One region of the Enterococcus sp. LJL128 genome, then DNA from elsewhere that is predicted to be linked to it. Evidence: predicted binding sites of a transcription regulator. Region 1 holds the regulator's gene; each other region holds the start of a gene.
What was found. The regulator HrcA, encoded in region 1, represses chaperone genes, less so after heat shock. The targets are predictions, from matches to a motif close to TTAGCACTCNNNNNNNNNGAGTGCTAA.
Positions count from the first base shown of each region.

Region 1 (11,060 bases):
CTTTCAATGTTTTGTCTACAGTGAACAGCAAAGCGTCTACGTCATTACGAAGATCTACTTCTTCTTTACGTTGTTTATCTGCTTCCGCATTTGATTCAGCATCCTTCACCATGCGTTCGATTTCATCGTCTGATAAACCTGAAGAAGATTTAATTGTAATTGTTTGTTCTTTTTGTGTTCCTAAATCTTTCGCACGTACGTTCACGATACCATTCTTATCGATATCAAAGCTTACTTCGATTTGCGGTACACCGCGAGGAGCAGCTGGAATATCTGTCAATTGGAATCTTCCTAATGTTTTATTGTCTGCCGCCATTGGACGTTCACCTTGCAGTACATGAATATCTACTGCCGGCTGGTTATCTGCTGCGGTAGAAAATACTTGAGATTTACTTGTTGGAATCGTTGTGTTGCGGTCAATCAGCTTCGTAAATACGCCGCCCATTGTTTCAATACCTAGTGATAAAGGAGTCACGTCTAATAGTACAACGTCCTTCACATCACCAGTGATAACGCCCCCTTGAATAGCCGCACCCATTGCCACTACTTCATCCGGGTTCACAGATTTATTTGGTTCTTTATTCGTTTCTTTACGAACTGCTTCAACAACCGCTGGAATACGAGTTGAACCACCAACTAAAATCACTTCATCAATATCAGAAGCGTTCAATGCTGCATCCTTTAATGCCTGACGTACAGGAATTTTTGTCCGTTCTACTAAATCAGCAGTTAGCTCATCAAATTTTGCACGAGTCAAGTTCATTTCTAAGTGAAGCGGACCTGCATCTCCAGCTGTAATAAACGGTAAGCTGATTTGTGTACTTGTAACACCTGATAAATCTTTTTTCGCTTTTTCAGCAGCATCTTTCAAACGCTGCAATGCCATTTTATCCTGACCTAAGTCGATACCGTTTTCTTTCTTGAATTCCGCAACCATATGATCAATGATTTTGTTATCGAAATCATCCCCACCTAAGTTGTTGTCTCCAGAAGTAGATAATACATCAAAGACACCATCGCCTAACTCAAGGATGGAAACGTCAAATGTACCGCCGCCCAAGTCAAATACTAGAATTTTTTCATCTTTATCTGTTTTGTCCAAACCATAAGCCAATGCTGCTGCTGTTGGTTCATTGACAATCCGTTCAACTTCCAACCCGGCAATTTTACCAGCATCTTTAGTTGCCTGACGTTGTGCATCGTTGAAATATGCTGGAACAGTAATAACTGCTTTATCTACTTTTTCACCTAGGTAGTCTTCTGCAAAACCTTTTAGATATTGCAGAATCATTGCAGAAATTTCCTGAGGCGTATAAGATTTACCTTCAGCTTCCACTTTAAAGCCAGCTTCACCCATGTGGCGTTTAATTGAAGCGATTGTATGAGGATTTGTCACTGCCTGACGCTTAGCAACTTCCCCTACTTGAATTTCTCCATTTTTAAAAGATACAACAGAAGGTGTTGTACGGTTTCCTTCTGGATTCGCAATAATCTTTGCTTCTCCGCCTTCTAATACAGCAACTGCTGAGTTTGTTGTTCCTAAGTCAATACCAATTATTTTACTCATGTTTATTTCTCCTATCTTCTATTTTAATTTTAAAATTGAATGTGCTTATTTTATTTATTGAGAAACGACTACCATGCTGGCGCGCAGAACACGATCCTGTAGCTTATAGCCCTTTTGCAGAACCTCTACAATTGTGTCTGAAGCAACACCATCATCAGCCGGAACTGTCTGAACTGCTTGATGAAGATTCGGATCGAAAGACTCTCCCTGTGCCGGTATTTCTTCGATTCCTTCTTCTTTCAAGGCAAAGATCATGCTTTCATAAACCATCTCGATGCCCTTTTTCAGGCTTGCGCCTTGTTCATCGTCGACTTCAATCGCCATTGCCCGTTCTAAATTATCTAGAGCCGGCAATAATTTTTTCCCTAAATCCTGTGATCTGTAACGAACCAGCAGCTCTCGTTCATTTTTAAAACGATTGCTCATATTAGCAATTTCTGCACGGGCCCGCAGGAACTTATCTTCCATTTCATTAAGCTCGTTCTTTAGTGTTTCTGTTTCTGTCAGTTCAGGTTCTGTGTTTTCCGAAGCTGTTTCTTCTACTTGATCCTGAAGCTCTTCTTTTTCTTCTTTGTTCAATCCAGCAACTTCCCTTCCCGTTTCGTAGATTCAATTTATCTTTAAGAATATCACCAAAGCGCTATCCATCAAGAAATCGATAGTAAGAGCCTAACTGTGAAGCCAGCTCATTTCTAAATACATCAACTAGACTAAATATTTTAGAATACGGCATACTTGCCGGTCCCAGTAATGCGATAGTTCCTTTGCCATGTCCGATAACTTCATAGGTTGCCGTAATCATGCTCATGCTTTTCAGTAAATCGTTGCCGATTTCCGAACCGATTTTAAAGCTAATTGGTCTTGCAGCTGTTTCAGTCATTTCCAGCAGATTGGTCAGCGCTTCTGTGTTATTCATAAAAGAATAAACTGATTTTAACTGACTGTGATCCATACTAACGCCAAAATCCAGCAGATTCAAACGACCGCTCACATAAACCTTCTCTTCAAAAATGTGCCCCAGCATCGTGTCGAAAAGATTCATCATCCCTTCAGGCGTTTGGAAATACCTGTGCAGAATCATTGGAATCTCTGTGCGTAAACGATGGTAAACGGTCAGCAAAGGCTGCCCAACAAGCTTTTCGTTGATAATATTAGTCATTTTTTCTAAATCTTCTTTGGAAACAGTGTTTGGGATAGCAAATACCTGACTCTCGACATTTCCTTTGTCAGTAACAATGATAGCAATAACCTGCCGATCATTCAAAGGAACCATCCGAAATCCTGTTAATTTTCTTTCCTTAACCTCCGGCCCCAAAGAAAACGCTGTATAGCTGGTTAGCTCAGATAAGATTTTCGCAGATTGTTCAATGATATCATTAATCTCCCGAAACTCTGAGCCAAAGGACTGGCGAATACTATTTAATTCTCCCGGTTCTACCTCAGCTGGTTTCAGCAGGTAATCAACATAATAGCGATAGCCGTTCATAGACGGAACCCTTCCAGAAGAAGAATGGGTTTTAAGCAGCAATCCCTGCTCCTCTAAAGCTTTCATATCATTTCGAATTGTGGCAGAACTGGACTTGATTCCATCCTCCATCAATTTTTTCGAACCTACAGGTGTCCCCGTAGTTGTGTACTGCTGGATGATAAGTCTCAAGATTTCTTTTTGTCTTTCAGTAATCATAATACCACCCTCCATTAGCACTCCTCTCTAATGAGTGCTAATACAATTATTAATATAGCAAGTTCTATCATGATTGTCAAGAAAAAAACAGCAATTTTTAGCACTCTTTATAACCGAGTGCTAAAAATTGCTATAGTTTTCTTTTTTCTTGTTATTAAGCATCCAAAAGGAAGGATTCAAAGACTTCATTTCCAATATATAGTCCTTTTTCACTGAGGCGAAGTGCCTCTGCTGTTTCAACTAATAATCCCTTATTGATTAGTGAAGGAATAACTTCCCCGTAAACTGTCGTTATGTCAATGCCAAACTTTTCTACAAAACGCTTTTTGTTTACACCGCTTAGCTTTCTTAGTCCCAGAAACATTTCTTCTTCAATTTGATTGTTCTTAGTTAAATGTTCAGTTTCTAATACTGGCAGACGATTTTCACGCAAGGGTTTTAAATAATGCTGAATGGGTCCGTAATTACGGTAACGATTGTCTCCCAGATAACCACTGGCTCCAGCACCAAATCCATAATAATGTTCATTATTCCAATACACAAGATTGTGTTGGCTCTCTTTTCCCTTCAACGCAAAATTGCTGACCTCGTACTGTTGTCTGTTCGTCTGCGCCATTTTTTTGATTGTCTCTTCAAACATCCCTGCTTCCGCATCCTCATCAGGAAGAGTCAGCCTTCCTTGTCTCACCCAATTCATAAACATCGTTTTATTTTCCAATATCAGTGAATACAATGAATAATGAGGGAGGTCTAAATCAATTGCCCGCTGAAGTGTATCCTGGAAGCTGGCAAGCGTCTGCCCTGGCAACGCATAAATTAAATCAATACTAACATTCTCAAATGCCTCTTTGTCTAAAAAGTCCATTGTCTGGTAGACATCAGCTGCGGTATGTTTTCTACCAATTTTTTTCAGCAGTTGATCGTCGAAGGTCTGAACCCCCATTGATAGACGGTTTACACCATAATTCTTCATTACTTTCAGCTTCTCTCGACTTAAATCTCCCGGATTTGCTTCTACTGTAAACTCGTTGCAGTCATCAAAAGGAAGCAGCTCCCTCACACCAAACAGCAAGCGGTCCAGCTGTTCTGCACTTAGCGATGTTGGTGTTCCGCCGCCTACATAGATTGTTTCCATCTTTTTTCGAGGGGATTCCGCCAATGTCAGACGAATCTCTTTTAGCAGCGCTTCAATATATTCATCTACCGGCTGACCTTCCAGAAAAACTTTATTGAAGTCGCAATAGTAGCAGATATGCTCACAGAATGGTATGTGAATGTAAGCTGAAATTTTGCTGTTGTTTCTTAAATCATTGTTTATCGTCATTCTATTCATTTTCCTTCCAAAAACCAAAATCACACAATATTAACACCATGGAAACCATTAGAAAAAAATTCACTTGTATCATCGTTCAAATTTTAATCATTTCTAGCGCCCTTCGGTTGCTTTTCAAGCTTAAGCCGCCAGTTAAACACTGGATGTTTCCGTCTATTTTAGCATATTATCCGCATAGGTTATAGAGAGTCTGTTTGGAATCTTTCAGTTCTATTTTTTATCATGGTAGGTTAGTGCCATCTGGATACAGATAATCAGAGTATCTATTGGCAACACTTCTTGAGGATTCAGTACAATGGCTCTGTTTTTTGAAAAGCTGAGTGAATCGGAAAACCTGCATATTCAATCGTTTCAATGTCTCTGAAAATTGTTCGCTTAGAAACGCCGAAACGTGCAGCCAGCTCAGAAGCGGAAATAACATCATTTTCTAAAAGTAAAATAATGATTGATAAAACACGCTCAATTTTCTTCATTTTCTATCAACTTTCTGCTAAAAGCAGTACCTCTTCCCCCTGATTCTGCAAGGTGGTCACATGCATCGTGCCCCACTGACACAATCCATCCAAAACAATTTCCAGTGTTTCTCCATATGGACTCAATGAGTATTCTACTTTTGGCGGTACCTGATTGTATGATTTTCGTTTGACAATATTATCCAATTCTAATTCACGCAGCTGCTGAGTCATCATTTTCTGACTAATTCCCGGAATTTTACGCTGCAAGTCGCTTGGACGCAATGCACCATGACGCAAATTACATAAAATAATCGGTTTCCATTTCCCGCCAATAACCTCCATCGCAGCTTCAACACCAATATTATAAATTTTTTGTTTCATTTTTTCGCTCCAATCCTTCTAGTTTCACAATTGATACTTTTTTGTTAGTATAGCACGAAAAAGTCGGTACTATCCTTTTGGATAATTCCGTTATATAGTAATTTCAGAAAAAGCTTGAGGAGGAAAATCAATGATTCATTCATTAGAAGAAAAAATAATAGTAAACAATGGAAGCCAAATTCCCGGGTTAGGCTTAGGGGTTTTTCAAATACCTGATGAAGAAACAGAAGCAGTGGTTTCTGAAGGAATTCTTCAAGGCTACCGCCTGATTGACACTGCTCAAATTTACGGAAACGAAGCTGGTACAGGCGCTGGAATAAAAAAAGGAATGGCGGCAGCAAATATAGCAAGGGAAGAACTATTTGTGACTTCCAAGCTTTGGAATAATCACTTATCCTATGACGAAACAATAACTGCTTTTGAAAATAGTTTGTCACTTCTAGGGCTGGACTACCTTGATTTATACCTGATTCACTGGCCTGGAACAGATGCATTTGAGACATCCTGGAAAGCATTGGAGGACCTATACAAAGCTGGAAAAGTTAAGGCTATCGGCGTCAGCAATTTTCAGATTCAGCATTTAGAAAAGCTGCTAAGTTTCGCAACCGTTCTACCTGTCATCAATCAAATTGAGCTGCATCCAAAATTGAACCAACAGAAATTACGGGATTTTTGTAAACAGCATAATATCCATATTCAGGCTTGGTCACCATTGATGCAGGGCAGAATATTAAATGACCCCCTCCTACAAAAGATTGGGGCAGCTCACCAGCGTTCCAGCGCACAAATAGTTTTGCGTTGGGCTGTTCAACAGGATATTCTGCTGGTAGTAAAATCTGTGCAGTCTGCTCGGATGAAAAGTAATGCACAACTGTTTGATTTTGAATTATCTGATGAAGAGATGGTGGCAATAACTAATTTGAACGAAAATCTACGCGTCGGACCAGATCCTGATACGTTTGACTTCTAAAGGAGGTTTTTATTATGGAGATGAATGTAGCTAAAAAAACTGCTCTTGTTACTGGTTCCACCAAAGGAATTGGAAAAGCCATCGCTATTGAGCTGGCACGCGAAGGAGCAGATGTGATTATTAACGGACGAGATAAAGTTCAGGTGATGCATGTTGTTGAGGAGATTAAGCAGCTGTTTCCAGAAACTGACCCACAGGGGGCCCCAGCTGATTTAGAAAAATTAGAAGAACGTGAGAAGCTTTTCAATACCTTTCCTAAAGTAGATATTTTAGTTAACAACATGGGTATTTTTCAGCCAATGGATTATTGGGCTATCACCGATGATATTTGGGAACATTTTTTCAAGGTTAATGTCTTAGCCGGTAATGCTCTAGCCAACCATTATTTACCAGCTATGCTGAAACAGGATTTCGGACGAATTATTTTTATCGCCAGCGAAGAGGCCTTGATGCCGTCAGGAGAAATGGCCCAGTACAGTATGACGAAGACAATGAATCTATCCTTAGCAAAAAGCTTATCGAAGCTGACCGTAGGTACTCATGTAACGGTAAATACGATTATGCCTGGCTCTACTTTGACTGAAGGTGTTCAGAAAATGCTTGAGGACATGTACCAGGATAGCAGTCTTCCTTCAGATGAATGGGAACATGATTTTATGAAAAACCATCGTCCTCTTTCACAGATTCAGCGGCTGATTCGTCCTGAAGAAATCGGTCGGTTGGCCGTTTTTGTTGCCAGCCCGTATGCCTCATCTTTTTCCGGCTCTGCTTTACGTGCAGATGGCGGCTTAATCCCTACGATTTATTAGCTATTTATGAAAAGATAAGAAAGCAGTTTCCAGCCTGTGATTTGTAAAAAACGTTCAAATTAAATGCAATTAGAGGCTACGCTGCTAAAATTGAGAAACTAATTATCACGAATATACAAAAGACAGGTTGAACATGAGATCTAAAACGTCTTATGCTCAACCTGTCCTTAATTAAGAGTGGCGCATCAATTAGAAGCACTAATTCTACTCACCAATAGGATTCTTCTCTTGCCAACTGCAGTTATGCAAGAGTCGCTTTAACTATAGCTTGCTGCTTTATTTCACTTTTTCCTTTTTGCAAAATAATCCGCAGTATCCTGCTCATCCTGCTTCAGTTGGCTAATTAAGGCGTCTGCCCCATTGAATTTGACCTGATCACGCAGATAGTGGTCCCAGCGGACAGTAACCTGCTCACCATAGATGTCTTTATGAAAATCTAAAATATAGACTTCTACTGTTAACTCCCTACCTTCACCAAATGTATCATTATGCCCAATGGATCCCATTCCGGCATACCACTGATTACCAATTTTAATCCGAGTAGCATAAACGCCGATTCGAGGTAGTCTAACAATACTTTTCACTTGAATATTCGCAGTAGGAAAACCAAGTTGTCTTCCCCGTGCATCTCCATGAACAACTGTTCCTTCAGTTTCATACACATACCCTAATAGCTCAGTAACCTCTTCCATATTACCATCATCCATCATTTCCCGAATACGTGTGGAACTAATTTTCAGCCCCTCCAGCTCTTCCTTCTGAACAGTAACAACATCGAACCGCCCCTTGGCATATTCAGGAAAATGAGCAACATCAGCGATATCCTTAGGTCCGTAAGTATAGTCAAACCCGGATACTGCAACTTTTCCATGCAGCGCTACAATATATTGATCAACAAATTCCTGTGGAGGCAGCTTTGCAAATGCAGAGGTGAAGTCAATAATATAAAGAATGTCTACGCCTAGCGCTTCCATGTGTTCTTCTTTTTGTTTTAAACTGGTCAGGTACTTCATAGATGCCGGCTCAATTTTTTGAAATACAATTGAAGGATGTTGATTAAAAGTCATCACTGCGAGCTTCAGGCCTTTTTCTTCGGCAATTTTTTTGCCGGTTTCGATAACCTTCTGATGTCCTTTGTGCACGCCGTCAAAAAAACCCAGAACCATCACCACATCCTCGTTTGGAATTTCTTTTGGATCGTAGGGATGGCGGATTGAAACGATTTTCATAATTCAAAACTTCTTTCTTTAATTATTTCTCAATACCTTGCTCGGCTTTAAAAGATGAGATTTTTCCTCATGCTGTTTATATAAGCTTACCACCAAATCATGGTGATAGAGGGCAATTAGTTCTGCCGGCATATCAGTGATGCCCAACTCTTTCATCGTCAAAAATACGCCATTCCGTACTTTACTATACTGTTCGTCCGTTAAATAAAACGCAGGAAAGTCTTTAACTGCTGTTTCAATAGGTAGTAACACCTGATTAATTTCTCCGGCCTCCATTTTCTCTGCCACTTCTGCTAATGTCAGACACTGATCCTGTCTCAAACCACCACTCGCTGTTCTAACTAACTCAGACATATGAGCGGGTACGCCTAATAAAGTACCTGTATCAACTGAAAGAGTACGTACATAAGTCCCTTTTCCGCAGACCACTTTGAAACGCCAAGACTGCGTTCCTTTCTCCTCATCTAACTGCGGCGTACTAGTTCGTTCAAATGAATGAATCAGCGCCGTTCTTTTAGGTCGTTTAACTTCCTCACCATTTCGGGCATAGTCATACAATCGCCGCCCGTTCACTTTAACAGCAGAATACATCGGTGGGATTTGAGTGATTTCTCCTAGCATCTGTTCCATCGCCCAGTCGATTTTCTCAACAGGAAAAGGTATGGTAATGCTTTTTTGCTCAACCACATCTCCGCTGGCATCTTCAGTTGTTGTAGAGATTCCTAAGGTAATCTCTCCTTCATACGTTTTTCCTGAATCAACCATATATTCAATTACCTTTGTTCCTTTACCAATACAAATGGGTAAGACACCAGAGACATCAGGGTCTAGTGTGCCTCCATGACCAATTTTTTTGGTATGCAGAATTTTTCTTAGCTTAAAGACACAGTCATGACTGGTCATTCCGCTTTCCTTCCATAAAGGCAGGATTCCATCCATCTTATTTCCTCCATTTTCGTACTAACCAGATTATTATAGCATAGAACGATTTCAGTTTACACGCCGCAAATCTGTACGCAATGATTCCTCACCTGCCTATAAGTGTCTGAAAAATATAATAACATAATCATAATCTTTTATTTTGTGTTATAGCTAACTTCAGTCAATAGAATGTAAACAGGTGCAAACACCTCTTGATGTCTAAAAATACCTACAACCTACTCTAAAAAAGCAAAGACCTTACCATACAAATGTATGCAATAAAGTCTCTGCCTGTGTCTTATTGATTAGAGTTTTTCTTGGCTTTTCTTGCAGTTCTTGTTTGCTGTCGACGATCTACTTTTCGTTTCTGCTTATTGCTGGCAGAAATCGCACGATCAATTTTTTTCTTATAGCCTGGTTTAATCTTTTTCTTTTTCTTCTTTACTAGGCCAATCAGCGTAGGATCTAACTCATCTTTTGATTTTACACGTTTCGTCCGACGATTACGATCATAGGTATCCACAATCTCACCGTCTTTGATTTCCTTAGGATAAAACTTTATCCCAAGTTTCTCAACCTGAGCAATAAGTAAATCATCGGAAGGATCATAAAGTGTTATCGCAGTTCCATCCAGACCATTTCTTCCAGTTCTACCAACGCGATGAATAAAGAAATCCAGTTCTGAAGGCACTTCTGCATTGATGACATGAGAAACTCCCTCAATGTCAATGCCCCGTGCGGCTAAATCTGTTGCTACTACATATTGGAACTCCAGATTTTGAACTTGGCGCATCACGCGTTTTCGTTCTCTCGGCGTAATATCTCCGTGAATTTTGGCTGCTTTTAGCCCTTGCTTTTTCAAATAATCCGCAATTTCATCCACACGTTGCTTAGTGTTAGCAAATACAATTGCCAGATAAGGATGACCAACTGTCAGCAGCTGATAAATCAAACGGTTTTTATCCTTACCTTTGGTAGATATCAGCCAGTTGTCAATAGTATCAGAAATAACCGTCTTCGGTTTAATATGTTCAACAACTGGATTTTCCATATACTTCTTCAAAAAAGGCTTTAGCTTTTCAGGAATTGTGGCTGAAAACACCAGCATTTGCAGCTTATCAGGCAAACGTCCCGCAATCTGATCTACTTCCTCAAGAAAGCCCATGTCCAATGTCATATCCGCTTCATCTACTACAAAAGCAAACGCCGTATGGACCTTCAGTGCTTGTTCATTAATCATATCCAAAATCCGGCCAGGCGTACCTATTACAATATGGGGTTGTTGATTCCCCAGTTTATTGAGCTGACGCTGCTTATCTGTTCCGCCAACAAAGTTTGTAACACGGATTTCCGGCGAACTAAATTGTGCAATTTGACTTGCCTCTCCATAAATCTGACCAGCCAGTTCACGGCTAGGAGCAGTAATAACTATCTGTACTTCATCCCGTGCTGCATCAACTTTATCCATTAAAGGCAACAGAAAGGTATGCGTCTTTCCGCTTCCAGTTTGTGATTGTCCAATCACATTTTTTCCTTTTTTAATCACAGGGATTAGCTTTTCCTGAACTTCAGTTGGTGCTTTAAATCCTTTATCCTCTAAGGCCTTCATAATAAAAGGCTGAAATTGAAATTGTTCAAAGGAGCTCACTTGCCCACCTCTTTTCTTTTAATTACTAGTAAGTCCTCAAGCATTATACCACAAAAGTCATTC
Region 1 covers NZ_JBXPBP010000023.1:35,065-46,124, forward strand. The annotation lists gene dnaK (molecular chaperone DnaK) at 1-1,567, opposite strand, end outside; gene grpE (nucleotide exchange factor GrpE) at 1,622-2,146, opposite strand; gene hrcA (heat-inducible transcriptional repressor HrcA) at 2,208-3,251, opposite strand; gene hemW (radical SAM family heme chaperone HemW) at 3,406-4,575, opposite strand; gene AC1Z3K_RS17665 (helix-turn-helix transcriptional regulator) at 4,872-5,057, opposite strand; gene AC1Z3K_RS17670 (winged helix-turn-helix transcriptional regulator) at 5,064-5,420, opposite strand; gene AC1Z3K_RS17675 (aldo/keto reductase) at 5,551-6,390, shown strand; gene AC1Z3K_RS17680 (SDR family NAD(P)-dependent oxidoreductase) at 6,405-7,199, shown strand; gene ribF (riboflavin biosynthesis protein RibF) at 7,481-8,428, opposite strand; gene truB (tRNA pseudouridine(55) synthase TruB) at 8,447-9,367, opposite strand; gene AC1Z3K_RS17695 (DEAD/DEAH box helicase) at 9,648-10,997, opposite strand; gene AC1Z3K_RS17700 (VanZ family protein) at 11,055-11,060, opposite strand, start outside.

Region 2 (11,060 bases), on a different contig from region 1:
GACTGAAATTTTATAGGTCAGAGGTGAAATTTCACAAAACAGCTTTCTTTCCATTTTCCACTCCTCCATGTTCTTTATATCCTTCCAATCAATTATTACATAACATTACTTTTGTGTCAAACACATTACAAAAATATTTCTAAAAACTTTAATTACTTATTTTTTTGTATTTCATTTGATAGCAACCATGATAGAACAAGACAGAGTATTTATATTCTTGCAACTAATTAAAACTAGAATAAAAAAAAGACAGCAGCCGCTGTCTCATAATAACTCTCACTTACTAGTTAATTGAAGTAGTTTATTTACTGTATTGGCGTTTCTAATTGTGACGCTATTATTTACAGACGAGCTGGCAATTTTGGACCAGCGTGCTTTGTTAAAGGTTTTTCGTGGAGCTGACCAGAAGATAACATTGCCATGATGACTAATTTGTTCATACTCCGGTTTTACCTCTCCAACCTCAGCAAACACTTCTTCCACAGTAACTGGAGAAATAACGAAAATCGCGTAATGAATTGATTCTTTTTCTATATTCCACCATTCTGGCGCATTACTTAGCGTTGTCGCTAAATCCTTTGCCGATACTACGGTAACAGGAATATTTAGTGCGAATTCATCCACTATTGTAGCCTCACATTTTCTTATCAGGTCACTTTTATCTTGAATATCACTAGAAAAAACAATGTTCCCGCTGTTGATGTAGGTTACCACATCTAAAAAACCGATTTTTTCAAAGGCTGCTTTCAATAACGGCATGGATATCTTATTCTTACCACCTACATTTATTCCACGTAAAAGCGCAATATATCTCTCCATAAATTTTGCCTCTCTTTCTGCTTAAAATAGTATGCCGTCTATCATTTCATCATTTATAGGATAAAGCTACTTAATGGTTATAATTTTAGGCTAGTGGATAATTGAAGTCAATGACTTACTGTTCAGTACTCCTTTTTTAAGCTGGTAAACTTTACCGTCGTGATTAATCTCTTAAATATGTTATATTAGCTATAGAAAATGGAGGTGTTTCCAGTGACTTATCAGGAATTCTTAGAAAAATTATCAAAACCAGCCCGGCGAGCTTTACTTCACAAAAAAATTGATTCATTCCCAAAGCTGGCAGCTCTAACTAAAAAAGAACTGTTAAGCTTCCATGGCATAGGTCCGGCATCCTTGCCGATTGTTAATCAAGCCCTTCACTCAGTCAATATGTCCCTTAAACAATAAACTTTCTGTAGAATAAAAAAGAAACTATTATCAAGCAAACCAACCAAAGAGATTGGAATGAGTTCATAATAGTTCCTTATTTGTATTGGCGTAAATTATTTGACTATACTTCTTGAGTGCTTGCACTTAATAAAACAGAGGCTGCTAAAGCATTGAAGCCATTCTTCAAATAGAATCCTTCTGCAGGATATCCTCGTTCTGTATCTAGAATAATATCAGGTACATTTTCTTCCGCAAGGGACTGCTTTATTTTAGTCATAAAACAGCTCCCTATGCCTTTTCTTTGAAGCTCATTGGAAATGTAAAATGCATCCATATGATATTCCAATCCTTGATACCAAGGTCTCACAAAGCCTAAAGCTACTCCTGTCAATTTGCCGGTTGCTTCATTTCGTAAAATAAAGCCTTTAAAAGTATTCATCCCCTGTAAGCTTTTAATATAATCCGCAATCTGCTGAAACGTAAGCTGATCGTTCCAAGGTTCAGCTGAAAAAACTTCGATATACAGTTCAATCGCTTCTTTTATGTCCGCCGAATCAATACTCCTATACAGCCATTCTTTTTCCATAGTAACTCTTTCCCCCTTTTCTTGATAGTATATCAGCTGTTACGTGTTGAGGAAACCCGTTGCTGAACTGTCTCTGGAGCTAATGACCGTATCCAAACTTCTGAAGTTTCTTAATTGTTCTTTTCAAAAGCTGAGATTAGCCGATGTTTTTCCTCAATGATTATTTCTGGATCAATCATATCCCGATTGAACAGCAAATCATAATTAGGATCTTTGGGCTTATGCTGATTAACACCAAATGCAACACTGTCTGCAGGAATATTTTTTGTAATAATCGCTCCAGCTCCTATAGCTGAATTTTCACCAATTACTACTGGTCCCAGAATCTTGGCACCGTCTGCTATAATTACATTTTTAGCAATGATTGGGTTTCCCACGTTCTCCCACTTCTTTACAGCTTTACTGTATTTCATATTCGAACCAATTGTAACATTTTGATAAATGACCACATTTTCACAGATTTTTGCTGCGACAATTGTACAGCCTCGTGCATGGTGTGCAAAGGGCACACTCTCATCTATCTCAGTACAGTTAATTTCACAGCCGTACAACCTTTCCAGTAATTCCGCTGCTTCTTTAGCAAGTTTTTTATTTACTGAAAAGCAATTCATATTTATTAGTTGTTCAAACATTTGAACTTCCCCCTTCTTAAATATTGTTCATGAAGAGTTTAAGCTCACATTGTTTCTCCGCCAACAATATAAAATCTTACCTAAAACTATGGAAGATATTTTTCAAAAGAAATTGTTCTTTGCGAGTAGTGATTTTTGGGTCCCGCTCTACTAATCTATACATCATTATTGCTAATTTTATTCGTTGAAAAATTTATTTCTATATCATATATCCGTATGTGAAAGTAAAAAAGTCGTTCTGCAAGCTTCCTACGTCATTCAGCCTTTCTGATTTTTGTTGCTGTTCTGCTTTTATCCTTGTAGAATATAATCAAAAAAAGAGAGATACTTATTATGAATCTAAGTGATTTACCGCTTGCCCTAGATATAGCCTTTGCAGGTGTTACAATTTCTGGAATTTTATTATTGATTGGATATTTTCTAAAATTATCCAATGGAAAATTCTGGTCTTTCCCTTTTTGTTTGCTGTTTAATGATGCTGATGAACGAGCTATAGGAAACAAGATGAGAAGATTCATATTTTCATATGTCCCTGTATTTTTTGATTTTATTTCTATTTTTAATGCTGCGATAAATCTGTGTCGTCCTTCTATCCAAATTGAATTACTTTACTTTTCCTATGAGGAATACTTTGTATTTGGAGAAGACTCGTTGTTAAAATATGGGATTCATTTATGATTATTAAACAACCTATATTTTTTTTAGAAAAGTTTTGCCCTTTTTAGCCCTATAAGCAGTAAAAAACAATAGAAAACAAAAAAAGAACCCTGATTTCTCAAGGTTCTTAGAGGTTACTTACATCATGCCGCCCATACCCATTGATGGATCCATTGGGGGAACAGCTGCGCCAGCTGGTTCTGGTTTATCTGCAACTACTGCTTCTGTTGTCAGCAACAATGCTGCTACAGAGGCTGCATTCTGCAAGGCTGAACGAGTTACTTTTGTTGGGTCAACAATTCCTGCATCAAGCATGTTTACCCACTCACCATTGGCTGCATTAAAACCAATACCTAAATCAACATTTTTTAGTTTATCAACGATGACTGAACCTTCATAACCGGCATTTTCAGCAATTTGGCGAATTGGTTCTTCTAATGCACGAACCACGATTTTCACACCTGTTGCTACATCGCCTTCTGCGTCTACTTCTGTTACTTTACCAATAACATTTACCAACGCTGTACCACCGCCGGAAACCATTCCTTCTTCAACAGCCGCACGAGTTGCGTTTAAGGCATCTTCGATACGAAGCTTCAATTCTTTAAGTTCTGTTTCTGTAGCTGCACCGACTTTAACTACCGCAACACCGCCAGCTAATTTTGCCAGACGTTCCTGTAGTTTTTCACGGTCGAAGTCAGAAGTTGTATCAACAATTTGATTTTTGATTAGTTGAACACGAGCATCAATAGCTTCTTTGCCGCCGGCTCCCTCAACGATTGTTGTATTGTCTTTATCAACAACTACTTTACTTGCATTACCAAGGTTTTCAATAGTTGTATCTTTTAACTCTAAACCAAGATCTTCAGTAATCACTGTTCCACCTGTTAAAACAGCAATATCTTCAAGCATTGCTTTGCGGCGGTCACCGAAGCCTGGCGCTTTCACTGCAACCACATTGAAGGTTCCGCGGATTTTATTTAATACTAGTGTAGGTAACGCTTCACCATCTACATCATCAGCAATAATCAGCAGCGGACGAGATTGTTGTAGAATTTGCTCTAATAAAGGCAGAATATCTTGGATATTTGAAATTTTCTTGTCAGTAATCAAAATATACGGATTTTCTAAAACAGCTTCCATTTTATCATTGTCTGTCACCATGTATTGAGACAAATAGCCGCGGTCAAACTGCATGCCTTCTACAACATCCAGCTCTGTTTCGATTCCTTTCGACTCTTCAATAGTGATAACACCATCATTACCAACTTTTTCCATTGCATCTGCAATTAGCTGACCAACTTTTTCTGAACCAGAAGAAACAGCTGCTACTTGTGCAATTGCTTCTTTTGAGTCTACAACAGCAGAAATATTATGCAGTTCTTCAACCGCTGTTTTTGTAGCTAATTCAATTCCCCGGCGGATGCCTAAAGGATTTGCTCCAGCAGTGACGTTTTTCAGCCCTTCACGAACAATCGCCTGTGTTAAAACAGTAGCAGTTGTTGTACCATCTCCTGCAATATCATTAGTTTTAGAAGCAACCTCAGAAACTAATTTAGCACCCATATTTTCAAAATGATCTTCTAATTCAATCTCTTTTGCGATTGTTACACCATCATTGGTGATTAGCGGTGAACCATAAGATTTTTCTAAAACGACATTACGACCTTTTGGACCTAATGTTACTTTTACTGTATCAGCTAAAATATCCACACCACGAAGCATTGCTGCGCGGGCATCTTCTGCAAATTTAATTTCTTTTGCCATGTTATTTCCCACCTTATTTAATTTATTATTCATTCTGTTTTTATTAGGATTTACCTGAGAACTCTATTACTTAAATAGCTCAGATTTACCTTAATACTATAAAAATTATTAGAGGTTTATTCTACAACTGCGATGATATCTTTTCCTGAAACAATTAAATATTCTGTTCCTTCATATTTAACTTCTGTTCCGGAATACTTTTCAAACATAACTGTATCGCCTTCTTTTACTTCCGCAGGAACTTTTGTACCGTTATCTAATACACGGCCTTCTCCCACCGCGATAACTTTACCAGTCTGTGGCTTTTCTTTTGCAGCTGAAGCTAAAACAATACCTCCTACTGTTTTTTCCTCTTCCTGTGCGACTTCAAGAATGATGCGATCGCCTAATGGTTTTAACACAATAAATCCCTCCATGATAAATTTTTTGATTTTTAGCACTCTTGCAAAGAGAGTGCTAACTCACACTATTTATAATACTCATTTCTGATTTGCTTTGCAAGTCTTTTGTATGAAAAATAAGATTTTTATCTTACTTTGGATTATCTCCCAAATCCATTGACCATTTCATTCCAGTATTTAGCGCACTTCATGCTAAAATAGAATTAGTGGAAAATAAAAAAAGGAGGAAAGCGAATATGAAACAGCGCATTGCTCAGACTATTATTCTTACATTTGTTTATCTTTTCATCGCAAATGCCGGAAATCTTTTTTTTGGTGTAGATAAGCAATTCGACTGGACAACTACCTTGTGGGAAGCCTTGTTTTTTTCAATTTTTATTTTCCTTTTATTAGGATTCCGCCACAAAAAATAGATAGGTTTTCAGTTTTCTATAGGATAGTTTGAACTACTCACTTGAAAAGAAAAGAGGATTTTATGGCTGCTAAAAAAACAAGTATGACAATGATTTTGATTTACCTGGCTGTCTTTGTCTCACCATTGCTCTTTGCATCAGCTTCGCAGGATGTCGTGGTCTTAGCCTCCACACTAGCCTATATTTTAGGTGCAGGTTTAATGATTGGCTTATATCTAAAAGATAAAGAAAAAACAATGGTGGAAAAAAAGGGGCGGCTTCACTCTCCAGTATTCGTTCTGCTTCTCGGAGTTAGCGGCATCTTTCTGGCTCTCTTTCTTCAGGGAATTGTTGTTAGCCTTCAAACGACCATTACAAATACAGCTCCTAATTCAGAAAATACTAAAAATATTATCTCAATTATTTTGAACAACAGCTTATTTGTTTTTGCGACAATTATTGGGGGACCAATTATGGAAGAATTTGTTTTCCGACGTTCATTAATTGATCTCTTCTATTATGAAAAGACTGGTTTTTGGTTGGGAGCAATTCTCAGCTCAGCACTTTTTTCCATTATTCATTTTGACGGAAACTTTTTTGTTTATTTCGTTCTGGGGCTTTTCTTTGCCATTCTCTATAAAGTGACTGGGAAAATCTGGACCTCCATCATTGCCCACTGTGGTATGAATACACTTGTCGTAGTTATACAGCTGATTCTTTATTCCAGCGGACACTCATAGAATAAACTTCACAAATTATAGATGCATATACTTCAAAGAACAATTTTATAGCATTGCTAAACAGCATTAGCTGTTCTTCAAAATAAAAGAGGGGCTTGAATCAGATTTTATAGGATAAATTTTTAATTTAAAAAGAGATAAAGGAACGTCAGATTGCGTTCCTTTATCTCTTTTTTATTAAACGAAAAGACAGATACTAAACAACATCTTGTGTAATTCCCAGGTTTCAGGACGTCCATCTTAATTGCTTTTACCGTCTATTCCTCACCTGTCTCAATCAAATCTCCATCGTGATGCAGGAAATAGATTAATGTTTGCAGTTCATTGGTTAGATCGACATTTTGAATCAATACATCTGATGGCGCTGCCAGACGGGCAATGGTAAAGTTTAAAATTCCTTTAATCCCCGCTTCAGCTAGCTGATTTACAACATCCTGCGCTTTTCTGGCAGGCAGCGTTAAAATTGCCACCTCAATTTGTTGAATCTTGATTTGCTCCAGCATATCCTCGATAGGATAGACAGGAACACCATCTACGATTCGTCCAACGATTTCTTCGTTGATATCAAAAGCACAGCTCACACGAATACTGTTGCTCTGATGAAATTTGTACTTCAATAAAGCACTGCCCAGATTCCCAACACCAATTAAAGCTACATTGGTTAATTCATCATCATTTAGTGTTTTACCGAAAAAGTTCATTAGATTTTCTACATCATAGCCATAGCCCCGTTTTCCCAGCTCACCAAAGTAAGAAAAATCTCTACGAATCGTAGCGCTATCAACTTGAACTGCTTCACTCAACTCAGTTGAGGAAACTTTACTTTTACCAGCATCATATAAAATACGTAAATAACGATAATATAAAGGAAGCCTACGCGCAGTGGCTTTTGGTATCGTTTGCTCTTTCACATTCATACCTCCAACTCATTCTATATCTCCACTACTAATAATAGCAGTTCCAAGAGCTAAAAAGCAACGTTGGTGCTCATAAAAAACTATTTATTGCCTAAATCTTCTGTTTTATATCCTGCAGCTTCTTATGTAACTGAATTTTTTAGTATTTTATGCTAAACTAAGAAAGATTACGATGAAATGAGGATAGAACCATGATCTTACTACAAGCAAATCAGATTGCCCGTTTTTTTGGCGCTGAAACTTTGTTTGAAAATATACAAATGGAAATAGCCGACAACAGCCGGATTGCTCTGGTAGGTCGGAATGGTGCTGGAAAATCTACACTCTTGAAAATCATTGCTGGAGTAGAGGCTCCGGATGCTGGAACTATTTCTAAAACCAAAACAGCTACCATTGGTTATCTTGCTCAGGACACTGGGCTGGACTCTGAAAAAAACATCTGGGATGAAATGCTGCTGGCGTTCTCAGCTATTACTGCTATGGAAAAGAGAATGCGGGAGCTAGAACAGCAGATTAGTCAGACAGATCCTGAGGCAGCTAATTATCCTTCAATCTTAAAGGAATACGATAGACTACAGCAGGACTTTTCAGACAAAAACGGCTACAGCATGGAAAATGAGATTCGTTCTGTGCTGCATGGCTTCGGTTTTGATGACAGCTTTTACGATCGTCCGGTCGCTTCACTATCTGGGGGGCAAAAAACTCGTTTGGCATTGGCCCGAATGTTACTCCAGAAACCAGACTTGCTGATTCTCGACGAACCAACCAATCATTTAGATATTGAGACGTTATCGTGGCTGGAAGGCTACCTGCCAAACTATTCTGGTGCGCTGCTAATCGTTTCTCATGACCGTTATTTTTTAGATAAGGTCGTAACTGAAATCTATGAAATCAGCAGACGAAAGATGCGCTACTACAAAGGAAATTACTCTAAATACCTTGAACTAAAGGCCGAACAACTAGCTAGTGAGTGGAAAGCATTTGAAAAGCAGCAAACTGAAATTCAAAAGCTGGAAGATTTTGTCGCTAGGAACCTAGTACGGGCTTCTACGACCAAACGGGCGCAAAGTCGTAGAAAAACACTGGAAAAAATGGAGCGGCTGGATCGCCCTGCCGGAGATGAAAAATCTGCTAATTTTCTTTTTGATATTGAGAAGGTTTCCGGGAACGTCGTTTTACAAGTTGAAGACGCGGCGATTGGCTATGATGACACAATCCTTTCTGCTCCAATTACTATGGATATCCGCCGACAGGAAGCAATTGCATTAGTTGGACCCAACGGTATTGGAAAATCCACACTCTTAAAATCGATTATCGGCACGTTACCCTTTATTAAAGGACAAGCTTTTCTCGGAACAAATGTTTCAATTGGCTACTATGATCAGGAGCAGGCAACTCTTCATGGCAACAAAACCGTTTTGGCAGAGTTATGGGATGAGCATCCAACGACTCCGGAGAAAGATATCCGCAGTGTTTTAGGCAGCTTTTTGTTCAGCGGGAATGATGTAGAAAAAACTATTCCATTATTAAGCGGCGGAGAAAAAGCCCGTGTTGCTCTGGCTAAGCTGTCAATGAATAAAGAAAATTTTCTGGTTCTTGACGAGCCAACTAACCACCTAGACATTGACAATAAAGAAGTATTGGAAAACGCCTTGATTGATTATGAAGGCACCTTGCTCTTTGTTTCCCATGACCGCTACTTTATTAACCGAATTGCTACCAAAGTCATTGAACTATCGGAAAATGGAAGTAAGCTCTACTTAGGCGATTATGATTATTATTTAGAAAAGAAAAAAGAAGAGGAAGATCTTGCCGCTTTAGCCGCAGGTGAAGCGCAAGAGAAAGAAGTATTCGCCAGCAATAAAAATAACTTTTACCAGAACAAAGAAGCTCAGAAAATCTTAAGAAATCTGAAACGAAAAATTACTCAGATTGAAGAAACTCTCAGTAAATTGGATGAGCATATTGCTGAATTAGAAATAGAAATGAGCCGTCCTGAGGTTGCCGATGACCATGTCGGGCTGATGGAACTTAATAAAAAGCTGGAAAAAGCACATGAAGAACAAGAACAGCAGCTACAAGAATGGGAAGATTTGAGTCTTGAATTAGAAGAAATGGAATCTTAGAACGCCCGATTTGAAGCTTTTTCTAAACTTCAGCTTTCTCCTTCAATTATCAGAAAAATGTTGAGTTTTCAGCCTTAATAAATAGTTATTTGCCTATTTATTGAGGTTGAAAGGGCTATAGGGTTTGTCCTAAGGATAAACCCTACAGCTCTTTTTTTGCGTCTAACTTTTCAGCTTTTCTTGTTTCTTTAGTAATTCTACGTAATGTGCTGATAACTGGATAGCGAAGGAACCAGAGCAAAATTAGACTCGCTTTAGACAGGTCCTCTGCCGCTTAAATAGCTGTCCTGCCAGAAAGAAGCCAACCAGCTGCCGGAGCTGTTCTGCTGATGTTTTAATAAGCGCTCCTGAAGTACTCTGCCAGTTCCTTCAGAAAATTCTTCCAGACTGCGGCTGAGTTCTTTGCTTTCTTCAGCCGTTATAAAGGGACTCGCCCAATTAAACAGCTCCACTAATGTATCTTCTAAATCAGGAACAGGCAGCTTTTCCAAATGAGGCAATCGCTTTTTTATATTTATGCAAGTTTTTTTCCAACACCTTCCTGCAAACAAATGTAAACGCTCACTAACTTATTATACCAATTTTTCTGAGCATTTATAAAAGTTTACAAAAAAAGCCCCTATTATCAAAAATCAATTTTTTTGGTAATAGGAACTTTGTTATTATTTTTCTCTTGTATCGATAATGATTGTTACCGGTCCATCATTTGTCAGTACTACATCCATATCTCCGCCAAATTCTCCGGTTTCAACAGAGATGCCGGTTGCTTCCAGCTGCTGATTAAATGCTTCATACAACGGAATAGCCTGCTCAGGACGTGCGGCTTGAATAAAGCTCGGTCGATTTCCCTTTTTAGTATCTGCATATAGCGTAAATTGTGAAATACTAAGAATACTCCCCTGTACTGCCTGAATATCCAGATTCATCTTACCTTCATTATCCTCAAAAACACGCAGTTTACTAATTTTTCGAACTAAATAGGCAGCATCTTCCAGCGTGTCCTCTTCATGAATACCTAGCAGAATCATGAAGCCATGACCGATTTTCCCAATCACTTTCTGTTCCAGTTTTACATGGGCACTGGAGACTCTTTGAATCACAGCTTTCAACTTACTCCTCCTATCCGTTCGTCCGGCGAACACTGTAAATTTCTGGTACACTTTTGATTTTATCGACAATTGTTTTCAAATGAGAAAGATTTTGGATTTTCACAGTGATATGAATCGTCGCCATCTTATCTTTTGTCGGCTTTGCCTCCACACTGACAAGATTTTTAGTCATTGAACTTATTACTTGTAAAACATCGTTCAATAAACCGCTGCGGTTATAGCCGTAGATTTCCAAATCTGCATCATATTCCTTATGAATATTATCTGCGTTCTCCCATTCCACTTCAATCATCCGTTCAGCCAGCTCTTCCTGATGCTGTACGTTAGGACAATCCGCCCGATGAATAGAGACTCCTCGTCCCTTAGTAATATACCCTACGATTTTATCTCCCGGAACCGGATTGCAGCAGCGGCTCAAACGAATCAGTAAATTATCAATTCCCTGAATCACAATCCCGCCTTCATGCCGAACCTTCATTTTATCTGATTCTTTCTTCACCGGCTGAGTCATCAGCTCTTCCGCT
Region 2 covers NZ_JBXPBP010000001.1:280,725-291,784, forward strand. The annotation lists gene AC1Z3K_RS01465 (VanW family protein) at 1-54, opposite strand, end outside; gene AC1Z3K_RS01470 (DUF1697 domain-containing protein) at 277-819, opposite strand; gene AC1Z3K_RS01475 (helix-hairpin-helix domain-containing protein) at 1,033-1,227, shown strand; gene AC1Z3K_RS01480 (GNAT family N-acetyltransferase) at 1,331-1,795, opposite strand; gene AC1Z3K_RS01485 (serine O-acetyltransferase) at 1,906-2,427, opposite strand; gene AC1Z3K_RS01490 (hypothetical protein) at 2,761-3,105, shown strand; gene groL (chaperonin GroEL) at 3,223-4,851, opposite strand; gene groES (co-chaperone GroES) at 4,968-5,252, opposite strand; gene AC1Z3K_RS01505 (hypothetical protein) at 5,489-5,665, shown strand; gene AC1Z3K_RS01510 (CPBP family intramembrane glutamic endopeptidase) at 5,728-6,384, shown strand; gene AC1Z3K_RS01515 (redox-sensing transcriptional repressor Rex) at 6,642-7,295, opposite strand; gene AC1Z3K_RS01520 (ABC transporter ATP-binding protein) at 7,493-9,427, shown strand; gene AC1Z3K_RS01525 (choline/carnitine O-acyltransferase) at 9,682-9,918, opposite strand; gene dtd (D-aminoacyl-tRNA deacylase) at 10,090-10,536, opposite strand; gene AC1Z3K_RS01535 (RelA/SpoT family protein) at 10,547-11,060, opposite strand, start outside.
Region 2: the regulator HrcA is predicted to act here: its motif matches at 5,285-5,311, upstream of groES (co-chaperone GroES).

Region 3 (11,060 bases), on a different contig from region 1:
TTTCAACAGCTCTGTTAATTCTTCAGAAGAGCTGCTTCTCAATTGAGCCATCATGTACATTTTTCCAGTTTTTTTCATTCTATCCCCTCCTTCATCATTAGTTAGTAAATTATCGATAGCAATCTCTATCAGACAGTGACTATCTCATTGGTTTTGTTTAGTCTATCGATCTGTTTCAAAAAAGTACTATAACAAATAATTAAATGTGCCGAAACAACTTGTACAAGCAAAACTACATAATTAAACTATAGCATACGGTTATCGATTATGCTATTTATGCTGACTTGTATGAATGAAACAAAAAATGAGACCGGACGAAGCCCGACCTCATTTTCAATTCAGCATACCTGGTTTATTTTTCAGTCGCTGTTTCAGTTACTACTTCAACAGCCTTCTTCATGCGGATATCATGTTTCAGCATATCTTCAGTCAGCACACGGCGAACTTGATCTTCCGGCATATTGTATTGTTCAGCCAAATCTTTGATTTCAGCTTCAATATCTGCTTCAGATACTTCAATAGCTTCTGCATCTGCAATTGCTTCAATCACAAGATTGGTTTTTGTACGAGTTTCCGCTTCCCCTTCAAACTGCTTATGCAGGTCTGCTTCAGTTGTACCAGTTAACTGGTAGTACATATCAGGAGCGATTCCTTGACGCTGCATGTTGTTTAGGAATTCATCCATCGAACGGTGAACTTCATCGTGCACCATCACATGTGGTAAATCAACGATTTCAGCATTTTCAACGGCTAAACGAATAGCTGCTTCATCTTTCGCTTCTTCAGCAGCTGCTACTTTAGCATCAGTCAGCTCTGTACGGTATTTTTCTTTCAACTCAGCTAATGTTTCAATTGAATCATCTACATCTTTTGCAAAATCATCATCCAGTTCAGGTAATTCTTTTGCTTTCACTTCATGGATTTTAACATTGAATACAGCATCTTGACCAGCTAAATCTTCAGCTTGGTAATCTTCTGGGAAAGTAACCTTTACTTCTGTTTCTTCACCGGCTTTTTTACCTACCAGCTGTGCTTCAAAGCCAGGAATAAATGAGTTTGAACCCAACTCAAGAGCGTAATTTTCACCTTTTCCGCCTTCAAATGCTTCACCATCTTTGAAGCCTTCAAAGTCAATAACTACAGTATCGCCGTCTACAGCTGCTTCATCTTCTTTGATAACCAGTTCAGCTAGAGATTCCTGTTCACGCTTCAAACGTGCATCAACATCTTCCTCTGTTACTTCACGGTCTTGTTTTTCAACTGTCAGATTTTTGTATTCACCAAGTTTTACTTCTGGTTTTACAGTTACTTCTGCAGTGATAACCCAGTCTTCACCTTTATTCATGCTTTCAACGTCAATTTTAGGTTGAGAAACTGGTTCGATAGCTGCTTCTTTTACCGCTGCTTCATATGACTCTGGTAAAACAGCATTCAATGCATCTTCGTACAATGCTTCTTCACCATACATACGGTTAAATACTTGACGAGATACTTTCCCTTTACGGAAACCTGGAACATTCAGGTTTTTCTTCACTTTGTTAAAAGCTTGTACTAAGCCTTTTTCGATTGTTTGGCTATCGATTGAAAAAGTTAACACACCATCATTCGTGCCCTTTTTTTCCCATTTCGCAGACATTAAATTCCCTCCGAATAACATTATTTATACATCATATTTGCTTTATGCATACCTTTAAATAGTACACTATCACTGGATAAATGTAAATATTTTAGATGATATCCATCAGAAGAATTTCTGTTTTTTTATGATTCAAGACAATTCTTCAATTATTGTTCAGTAATCAGCGGAATCGGCTCAGCTAGTATCTCATTTTTTTTAACATCCCGATAAGAAACTACCATCTGCTCTAAATCAGTTATCCAATAACTAATCCCCGCTTTTCCGGCGATCTGACAGAAGCCCTCAAAATCAATCATACCTGCCTGAGCCTTTGTCACAGCTGCCTTTATGCCTGAAGCTGAAGGCTGTTCTGCAACAGTTTTAGCAACACCGTTCATTCGCAAATAGATAGTTGAATTTTCATCATAGTAGCGGTAGACTCCTTCTTCTACAAAGTAATCATATCGCTTGACCCCTAGATTCTTAAAGCGCTGAATCAACAAAGCAAAACCTCCTGCATTTTCCTCTTGATTCACAGCATTTTCAATATCTTGATAATTCAATGTCATTGCTACTCCTCCGATGCTTTTCATCCTATTGAAGCATATTTTGATTTTGTCAGCAATTATTCCGTATTAAAACCAATTATCCAGCTGCCGTTTTATCCGAAAAAAAGAGTCCGGGACATAAACAAAATCCCAGACTTTTGACATCCCTAAAACCGAATAAACGGTATTCCAAAAGCAGCTTTCTCGGAGCTGAACACTTTTGTAACAACCTCTGCAGCCATATATCTACTTTGTTCTTCACTTCATTGAGCTTAATTAGGCTTGCTATTCCCCGCCAGTAATAGCGTTCCAAATCCCAGTAAAGAAGCTCTTAATATGCTCCCACACACCTTTTGATTTCTCTTGGAGCTGTTCCTTAGCTTTGGTTAAGTCCAGTTCTCCTACGAAATCCTCAAAAATATTCTTGTCTTTCATGTCGCTCATTAAGGTAGTCAACTCAGTTACCTGATCTGAGGTCATCACATCTTCTATTCCTTGACTCTTCAAAGCCTTTTCTACAGCTTCCTGGATATCTTTTTGAGTTAACGTCTGACCATCGGCTGTTTTAGCTGCCAATTCCGTTTTGGCTTGTTCCTGTGCAGCATTTAACGCTTCATCTGTATAGCCGTCCTTTTCTTTATTTTCTTCAGTGATTTTAGAGAGTACGTCCATTTCGTCCTGAGCGACCTCTACACGGTCTCTGTTGATTATTCCGCCTGATTCTTCAACAATCTTATAGACGCCGGCTAACGCGCCGGAACCGTCGATTGGCACGGCCGAAGCAACTGTCAGTTTCGCATCAGAAATTCCTGCTGTTAAAGCGGCATTTTGATACTGTGCAGCAGTAATTCTAGTGATATTCTCAGGTGTGGCAATATCCACAGTAATCCCCGAGCCCTTCTGCTCCGTCTCCATACGCACAGAACTATAAACAGCCCATTCCGCATTGAATCCCCCATCGGGAATAAAGCTCATCAAATCCTGACCATTAGTTGTATAGATTGGGGTTTCTCCTTTTATACCAAGCTTCTCCAGTGTGTAGTCCTGCTGTTCCTTTGTCAGAGCATTTCCCAATGCAACAGCATTAATCTGCAGCGCTTCTTCAGAGCTGCTGGAGGTCTCAGTCGTACTTGAGCTCTCTGTTGCTGCTCCAGTACTTTCTTCTGTTGCTAAAGCCGTTTTTCCGTTATATAAACCGACAGATAATAAAAGCATCGCCAAAGCGATTGCACTGATTTTTTGTTTACGTTTCATAGTAGTCCTCCTAAAAATTTTACTGGTTTTCACTATACAGCAAGAAGATTAGTTATTTGTTAAGAATAAATCATTTTAATAAAATTTTATTGTGTTGAATCTTAAAAATCGCTCTAATTGAATACAAAAAATCATTACCTAGTCAGAGTGAATCTGTCTAGGTAATGATTTAAATATGACTTATTTTGTGTATTCTTCAACCAATTCAACGACTTCTTCCATAGTATCACACTCGTTAAGAGCACGATCCGCTAGTTCAGCCATCTTAGTAGTATCCAAACGTTTCATCAAACTGCGAGTTTTCAGGATTGATGTTGCGCTCATAGAGAATTCATCCAGTCCCATACCTACTAATAGAGGTACAGCTGTTTGATCTCCTGCCATCTCTCCACACATACCAGCCCATTTTCCTTCAGCGTGTGCTGCATCAATAACGTTTTTAATCAAACGTAGAATTGATGGGTTATATGGTTGGTACAAGTAAGAAACTCGTTCATTCATACGGTCAGCAGCCATTGTATACTGAATCAAATCATTTGTTCCAACACTGAAGAAGTCAACTTCTTTAGCAAATTTGTCAGCAATCACTGCTGCTGCAGGAATCTCAATCATGATACCAACTTGAATCGTATCAGAAACTGTGCTTCCTTCACTTACTAATTTTTGTTTTTCTTCATCAAAGATTTTTTTCGCTGCTCTGAATTCTTTCAGAGTAGCAACCATTGGGAACATGATTCGCAGATTACCATGAACTGAAGCACGAAGCAACGCACGCATTTGTGTACGGAACATATCGTCTCCTTGTTCAGATAAGCTGATACGCAATGCACGGTAACCTAAGAATGGATTCATTTCATGAGGCAGCTGCAGGTAAGGAAGCTCTTTGTCTCCGCCGATATCCATCGTACGAACAACAACCGGCTTGCCATCCATGCCTTCAAGAACAGCTTTATATGCTTCGTACTGATCCTCCTCTGTTGGGAAATCAGGTGAATCCATATACAAGAATTCTGTACGGTATAAACCAATCGCTTCACCGCCATTATTATGAACACCTTCTAAATCTTTTGGTGTACCAATGTTGGCAGCTAACTCAAAATGTTTGCCGTCAGCAGTTTCTGTTTTTGCATTTTTCAGCTTTTCCCACTCGGCTTTCAGGTCAGCGTATGCTTTCCCTTTAGCTTCAAAGTCAGCCTTTTCTGCATCTGTAGGATCTAAAATCACATCTCCATCAATACCGTTAACAGCTAAAATGTCGCCGGCTTTAACTTTAGCAGTGATTTCCATTGTTCCCACGATTGCAGGGATTTCCAGTGAACGAGCCATAATCGCTGAATGCGATGTACGTCCGCCAATGTCGGTAACAAAGGCTTTTACATACGTTCTATCCAACTGAGCTGTATCACTTGGAGTTAAGTCATGAGCAACGACGATTACTTCTTCGTTGATCATTGAAGGGTTTGGTAAAGTTACCCCTAGTAAATGTGCTAAAACACGTTTTGCTACGTCGCGGATATCAGCAGCACGTTCCTGCATGTACGCATTATCGTCCATTGCTTCGAACATACCGATATACATATCAGTAACTTCTTTCAAACCGGCTTCAGCATTTACTTTGTTATCTTGAATATTTTGTTTGATCTGTCCGATCATTTCCGGATCAGCCAAAACCATTAAGTGTGCATCAAAAACCTGTGCTTCTTCTTCACCAAGACTTTGTGCTGCCTTTTCTCTGATAGCCTGAAGTTCTACTGTAGATTTTGCTAATGCATCATCTAAACGAGCTTCTTCAACTGCAGTATCTTCTACAGAAGTTTTGCTGAAAGAAAGGTCTGGTTGTACAAGAAGATAGGCTTTAGCAATTGCAACACCATCACTTGCGGCAATTCCCTTAAGCATCTCAGACATTATTCAGACAATCCTTCTTTTTTCATTGTTTCAACGATTGCAGCAATTGCGTCCGCTTCGTCAACACCGTCTACAGTGATAGTTACGTCAGAGCCTTGGCCTACACCAAGAGACATAACTCCCATGATTGACTTAAGGTTAACTGATTTACCTTTGTACTCTAAGTTAATATCAGAGTTAAATTTGCTTGCAGTTTGTACTAGTAATGTAGCTGGACGTGCGTGAATCCCTGTTTCTGCTACAACGTGAAAGTCTTTCTTTTCCATATGAATCGGTCTCCTTCGTAAGTAAAATATTTTTTTATGTTAGGGTTTTCTTAACAACACAAAAGCGCCTTTGGAACAACCCTTTCAATTTTTAAGATTACCATTTTTTTGATATTGTTACAACTGTTTTCAACGATTTTTTAAGGAATCACGTAAACCTTTTCAAACTATTTAACGAATCGGTAAATAATTTCTCCGTTCAGCCCAGCTTCCCCGATAATTTTAGTCCGATCAGGAAGAACTTTCCAGGCCTCTCTGAATAGATTGAAATCGTTTCTCTCAACGACTATTTCGCTGATTTCCCCCTCTTTCAGCTGCTGAATTCGTTCCTCAAACGGGTTTTCGAACATAGGAAATTTCCACCTCCCTTTTTGAAATCTCTATTATTTTAAATGAAAGCCGCTGATTTGTCTAAACTTGAGATTCTAGCAAGGTTTATTACTTATACATAACGAGTTGAAATACTTGATTCTTCAATAAAACATGCTATAATAATCTCAAAGGTCAATAAAGGTCAGTTGTTTTTTTGACCTTTTATTCGACTGATTTCTTTTAAAAGTGAAAGGACGTGTTTTAGTAGATGATTTGTCAAAACTGTAAGCAAAATGAAGCTACGATTCACTTATATGCAAATGTCAATGGTCAAAGGAAACAGCTGGACTATTGCCAAAGCTGCTATCAAAAATTAAAAGCACAAGCAAATAATACTTCCCCTACGATGTCTCAGGACCCGTTTGGCTTTGGAAGCTTAGATGATTTATACCGCTCTCTTTCTCAGCAAATGCAGCAGGGAGACCGCTTAGGTCAGCAGACGCCGCCAACACAATTTGGCGATGGCAACGGCTTTAACGGACAACCGCCGCGAGGAGGAGGACAAGCTTCCGGCTTACTAGGCGAGTATGGCATCAATATAACTGAAGCTGCCAGAAAAGGCGACATCGACCCCGTAGTCGGACGTGATGACGAAATCAAACGTGTAATTGAAATCCTAAACAGAAGAACCAAAAATAACCCTGTTTTGATTGGTGAGCCTGGTGTTGGTAAAACTGCAGTTGTAGAAGGACTAGCCCAAAAAATAATCGATGGCGATGTTCCTCAAAAGCTGCTTGAAAAAGAAGTGATTCGCTTAGATGTTGCTTCTCTTGTTCAAGGAACAGGTATCAGAGGTCAGTTTGAAGAAAGAATGCAAAAATTGATTGAGGAAATCAAACAAGCGGAAAATGTTATCCTGTTTATTGATGAAGTTCATGAATTAGTTGGTGCCGGAGCAGCTGGTGATGGAAATATGGATGCAGGAAATATCCTGAAGCCGGCACTTGCTAGAGGTGAGCTGCAGATGGTCGGAGCTACTACATTAACCGAATATCGGATTATTGAAAAAGATGCCGCATTAGAACGTAGAATGCAGCCAGTTCGTGTAGACGAGCCTTCAGTAGAGGAAACTATTGCAATTTTGCAAGGACTTCAAAAGCGCTATGAAGATTATCATCATGTGAAATACACTGATGAAGCGATTAAGGCTGCTGCTTATCTTTCCAACCGTTACATTCAAGATCGTTTTCTACCTGATAAAGCAATTGACTTGCTTGATGAGTCTGGTTCAAAAATGAACCTAACAATTCAGATTGCTGATCCAAAAACCATTGAGCGGAAATTAGCGGAAGCAGAACAGCAAAAACAACAAGCCTCTGCCGAAGAAGATTTTGAAAAAGCTGCTTACTACCGTGATCAGATTAACAAGCTGCAGGTTATGAAGGAAAAACAAGTCAGCGATGATGAAATGCCGGTTATCACAGAAAAAGTTATTGAAGCGATTGTTGAGCAGCGGACAGGAATTCCAGTCGGCGAGCTGAAAGAAAAAGAGCAAACACAGCTGAAAAATCTGTCTGATGATTTGAAAGCAAATGTAATCGGGCAAGATGCGGCTGTTGATAAAGTAGCGAAAGCGATTCGTAGAAATCGGGTAGGCTTAGGCAAAAAGAACCGTCCAATTGGCTCCTTCCTTTTTGTTGGACCAACTGGTGTGGGTAAAACTGAGCTGGCTAAACAGTTAGCCTTTGAATTATTCGGTTCAGAAGATACGATGGTCCGCTTTGACATGAGTGAATACATGGAGAAACACAGTGTATCAAAACTGATTGGTTCTCCTCCAGGTTATGTCGGCTATGATGAAGCCGGTCAGCTGACTGAAAAAGTCCGTCGGAATCCTTACAGTCTGATTCTATTGGATGAAATTGAAAAAGCCCATCCGGATGTTCTGCATATGTTCTTACAGATTTTGGATGATGGACGTTTGACAGATGCTCAGGGACGAACAGTCAGTTTCAAGGATACTATCATCATTATGACTAGTAATGCCGGAAGCGGAAAAATTGAAGCTAATGTCGGTTTTGGTGCTGCCCGTGAAGGCGTAACCCGCTCTATCCTTGGTCAGCTGAATAATTTCTTTACACCAGAATTTTTAAACAGATTTGACGGCATTGTAGAATTCAGTGCATTGAGCAAAGAAGACCTGTTGAAAATTGTCACATTAATGCTGAACGAAGTGAACCAGCTATTGGCTCCGCAAAAGCTTCATATTGAGGTGCCAATCGAGGTGAAGGAAAAACTCGTTGACCTTGGCTATGATCCTGCAATGGGTGCTAGACCATTAAGACGGACCATTCAGGAACAAATAGAAGATGGTATCGCAGAGTACTATTTGGACCATCCCGAAGATACAGCTCTAGCAGCTGAATTAACAGATGAAGACAAGATTATTGTGACAACACAAAAGTCTGCTGCTGAAGAACTTAAAGCAGATGATGCTGTCGATACAAAAACTGAGTAAATAAAGAATAACAGCTCCGTTTATTAGAAAAGAATATACTAAGCCCCAACCTGTCCATAAACAAGACTGATTGGGGTTTTTTTACAAATTAAAGGAAATGGATAAAAAAACAAAAAAATAAACCAATTTTTTATACTTGACCCAAGTTTTATGGTAAAATTTAAGCATAATTCTTTTTATTTGAAAAAAAGCCATTTATAATTAACGTGCGTTATAGTTTACATATTTCGAAGAAAAATAGGAAAGAAATAGAGGTGAGATGTATGAAATTAGTTAATGTTACCAACAGTCACAGAAACTTGGTAAATAAGCAGCTGGAAAATACAGACGCTCAATTTGTCAAAGTATATTCCGCAGGGAATACTACAGTAGTCTACTCTGAAGCAGAAAGCCATGTAGAGATTCTAATCCTGAACCAAAAGCGGGCAATTAGAAAAGCCGAGGCCAACGAAATCTTGAAATTCTTTTTGAAACGCTTGCCGAAAGAATTGGTTCAAAATGATAAGATAGAAGTTATTGAACTGAAGGGCATCACAGAAATTTCAATTCCTTTAGCCGGTGCTTTAATCAGAAGCTCCTGAAATGAACTAAAACAAAAAAGCATCCAGCAGCTCAACAGCTGCCGGATGTTTTTGCTTATAATAGACTACTTAACTCGACCTCTGGATATTTGTCCGCAAACCAACGCATAGCAAACTGGTTTTCAAATAAGAACAGCGGCTGATCAAAACGGTCCTTGGCCAGAATATTCCGACTTGAGCTCATGCGTTCATCCAAATCTTCTGGTTTAATCCACCGGGCGATTTTCGATCCCATTGGTGTCATTATCACCTCAGAATTGTATTCATTCATCATTCGATGCTGGAAAACCTCAAACTGCAGTTGTCCGACTGCCCCGATGATATATTCTTCTGTCAGATATGTCTTGTATAACTGAATAGCTCCTTCTTGAACAAGCTGATACATGCCTTTATGAAATGATTTTTGCTTCATGACATTTTTTGCTGTAACCTTCATAAACAGCTCTGGCGTAAATGACGGCAGTTCTTCGTACTTAACCTTTAGCTTACCTTCGTAAAGACTATCTCCAATCTGGTAATTCCCAGTGTCATAGACCCCAATGATGTCTCCAGCAACCGCTTCTTCAACGTTTTCTCTGGCATCTGCCATAAACTGAGTCACATTGCTAAGCTTAATTTTTTTACTGGTTCTTTCAAGAGTAACATCCATTCCCCGTTCAAACGTACCTGAGCAAATACGTACAAAAGCAATCCGATCCCGATGGGCCGGATTCATATTCGCCTGAATTTTAAAAACAAAACCAGAGAATTCTTCTTCATAAGGACTGACTTCTTCCCCATCCTCTGTTCGATGTGCATAGGGTGCAGGCGCAAACTGCAAAAATGTTTCCAGGAAAGTCTGAACACCAAAATTTGTTAAGGCTGATCCAAAGAAAACCGGCGTTTGATTTCCCTGAGCGATTTTTCCTTCATCAAATGCATCCCCTGCTTCCAAAAGCAGTTCCACATCTTCTAATGCCTGATGATATAGATTATTTTCATTCAATGGGTGATTATCAGGAATTTCACCGTCTTTTAGCGGGATAAATTTGTCTTGCCCATGTGCTTCTGAACGGTACAGCTCTACCCGTTCATTATAGATATCATACAGTCCTTCTAGACCTTTACCCATGCCAATCGGCCAGTTCATCGGGTAAGATTCAATCTCCAAAACTTCTTCAAGCTCTTCCAGCAAATCAAGAGGTTCACGTCCATCTCTATCCAGCTTATTAATAAATGTAAAAATCGGAATTCCTCTTTTTTTTACAACCTGAAACAGCTTCTTGGTCTGTGCCTCAATCCCTTTCGCACTATCAATAACCATCACTGCACTATCCACTGCCATCAATGTTCGGTAAGTATCTTCAGAGAAGTCCTCATGGCCAGGTGTATCCAAAATATTTACTCTTTTTCCATCATAATCAAACTGCATAACAGAGCTTGTTACAGAAATTCCCCGCTGCTTTTCAATTTCCATCCAGTCTGATTTCGCAAAATTCCCAGTTTTCTTTCCTTTAACTGTTCCTGCTTGACGAATCGCTCCGCCAAAGAGCAGCAGCTGCTCTGTAATTGTCGTTTTTCCGGCATCCGGATGGGAAATAATCGCAAACGTACGGCGGCTATCCACCTGCTCTTTTAAATTTGGATTGTTCATATACATTTTAACTCCATTCTTCTTCAAAAATTGTCTATGTTTTCTGTTTTTCAGCAGTAATAATTATGATTTACATCGCGTTTCTCCTATAAATAAATTTCAACTAGTGTAGTATATCATGGAACAGGGCATAATTTCAAAATTATAAAAAACTTATTTTGTGAAGCAATTTCTTTCAAAATAATATATAATCGTTATATCACATAGTTGTTTTAGACATGTTACTTGTATGGGGAGTAGTTATTTGACAACACAAAGCCAATCGAATTGTCAGAATTATTTTTGGAATAACACAATACAAGGAGGGACTTTTCATGTTTGAAGAGCTAATTCTGGAAGATATAACGAAAAGGAAGCTGACCTTGTTTAATCTTCTGGCAAAGCTGCCGGATGATTATTACAGTATTAATTTCCTTGAAAGC
Region 3 covers NZ_JBXPBP010000027.1:4,922-15,981, reverse strand. The annotation lists gene AC1Z3K_RS18375 (hypothetical protein) at 1-78, opposite strand, end outside; gene tig (trigger factor) at 353-1,636, opposite strand; gene AC1Z3K_RS18365 (DUF1398 family protein) at 1,786-2,187, opposite strand; gene AC1Z3K_RS18360 (DUF1002 domain-containing protein) at 2,452-3,420, opposite strand; gene ptsP (phosphoenolpyruvate--protein phosphotransferase) at 3,601-5,328, opposite strand; gene AC1Z3K_RS18350 (phosphocarrier protein HPr) at 5,328-5,594, opposite strand; gene AC1Z3K_RS18345 (hypothetical protein) at 5,762-5,944, opposite strand; gene AC1Z3K_RS18340 (ATP-dependent Clp protease ATP-binding subunit) at 6,175-8,424, shown strand; gene AC1Z3K_RS18335 (DUF1827 family protein) at 8,688-9,005, shown strand; gene AC1Z3K_RS18330 (peptide chain release factor 3) at 9,061-10,638, opposite strand; gene AC1Z3K_RS18325 (helix-turn-helix domain-containing protein) at 10,953-11,060, shown strand, end outside.
Region 3: the regulator HrcA is predicted to act here: its motif matches at 6,030-6,056, upstream of AC1Z3K_RS18340 (ATP-dependent Clp protease ATP-binding subunit).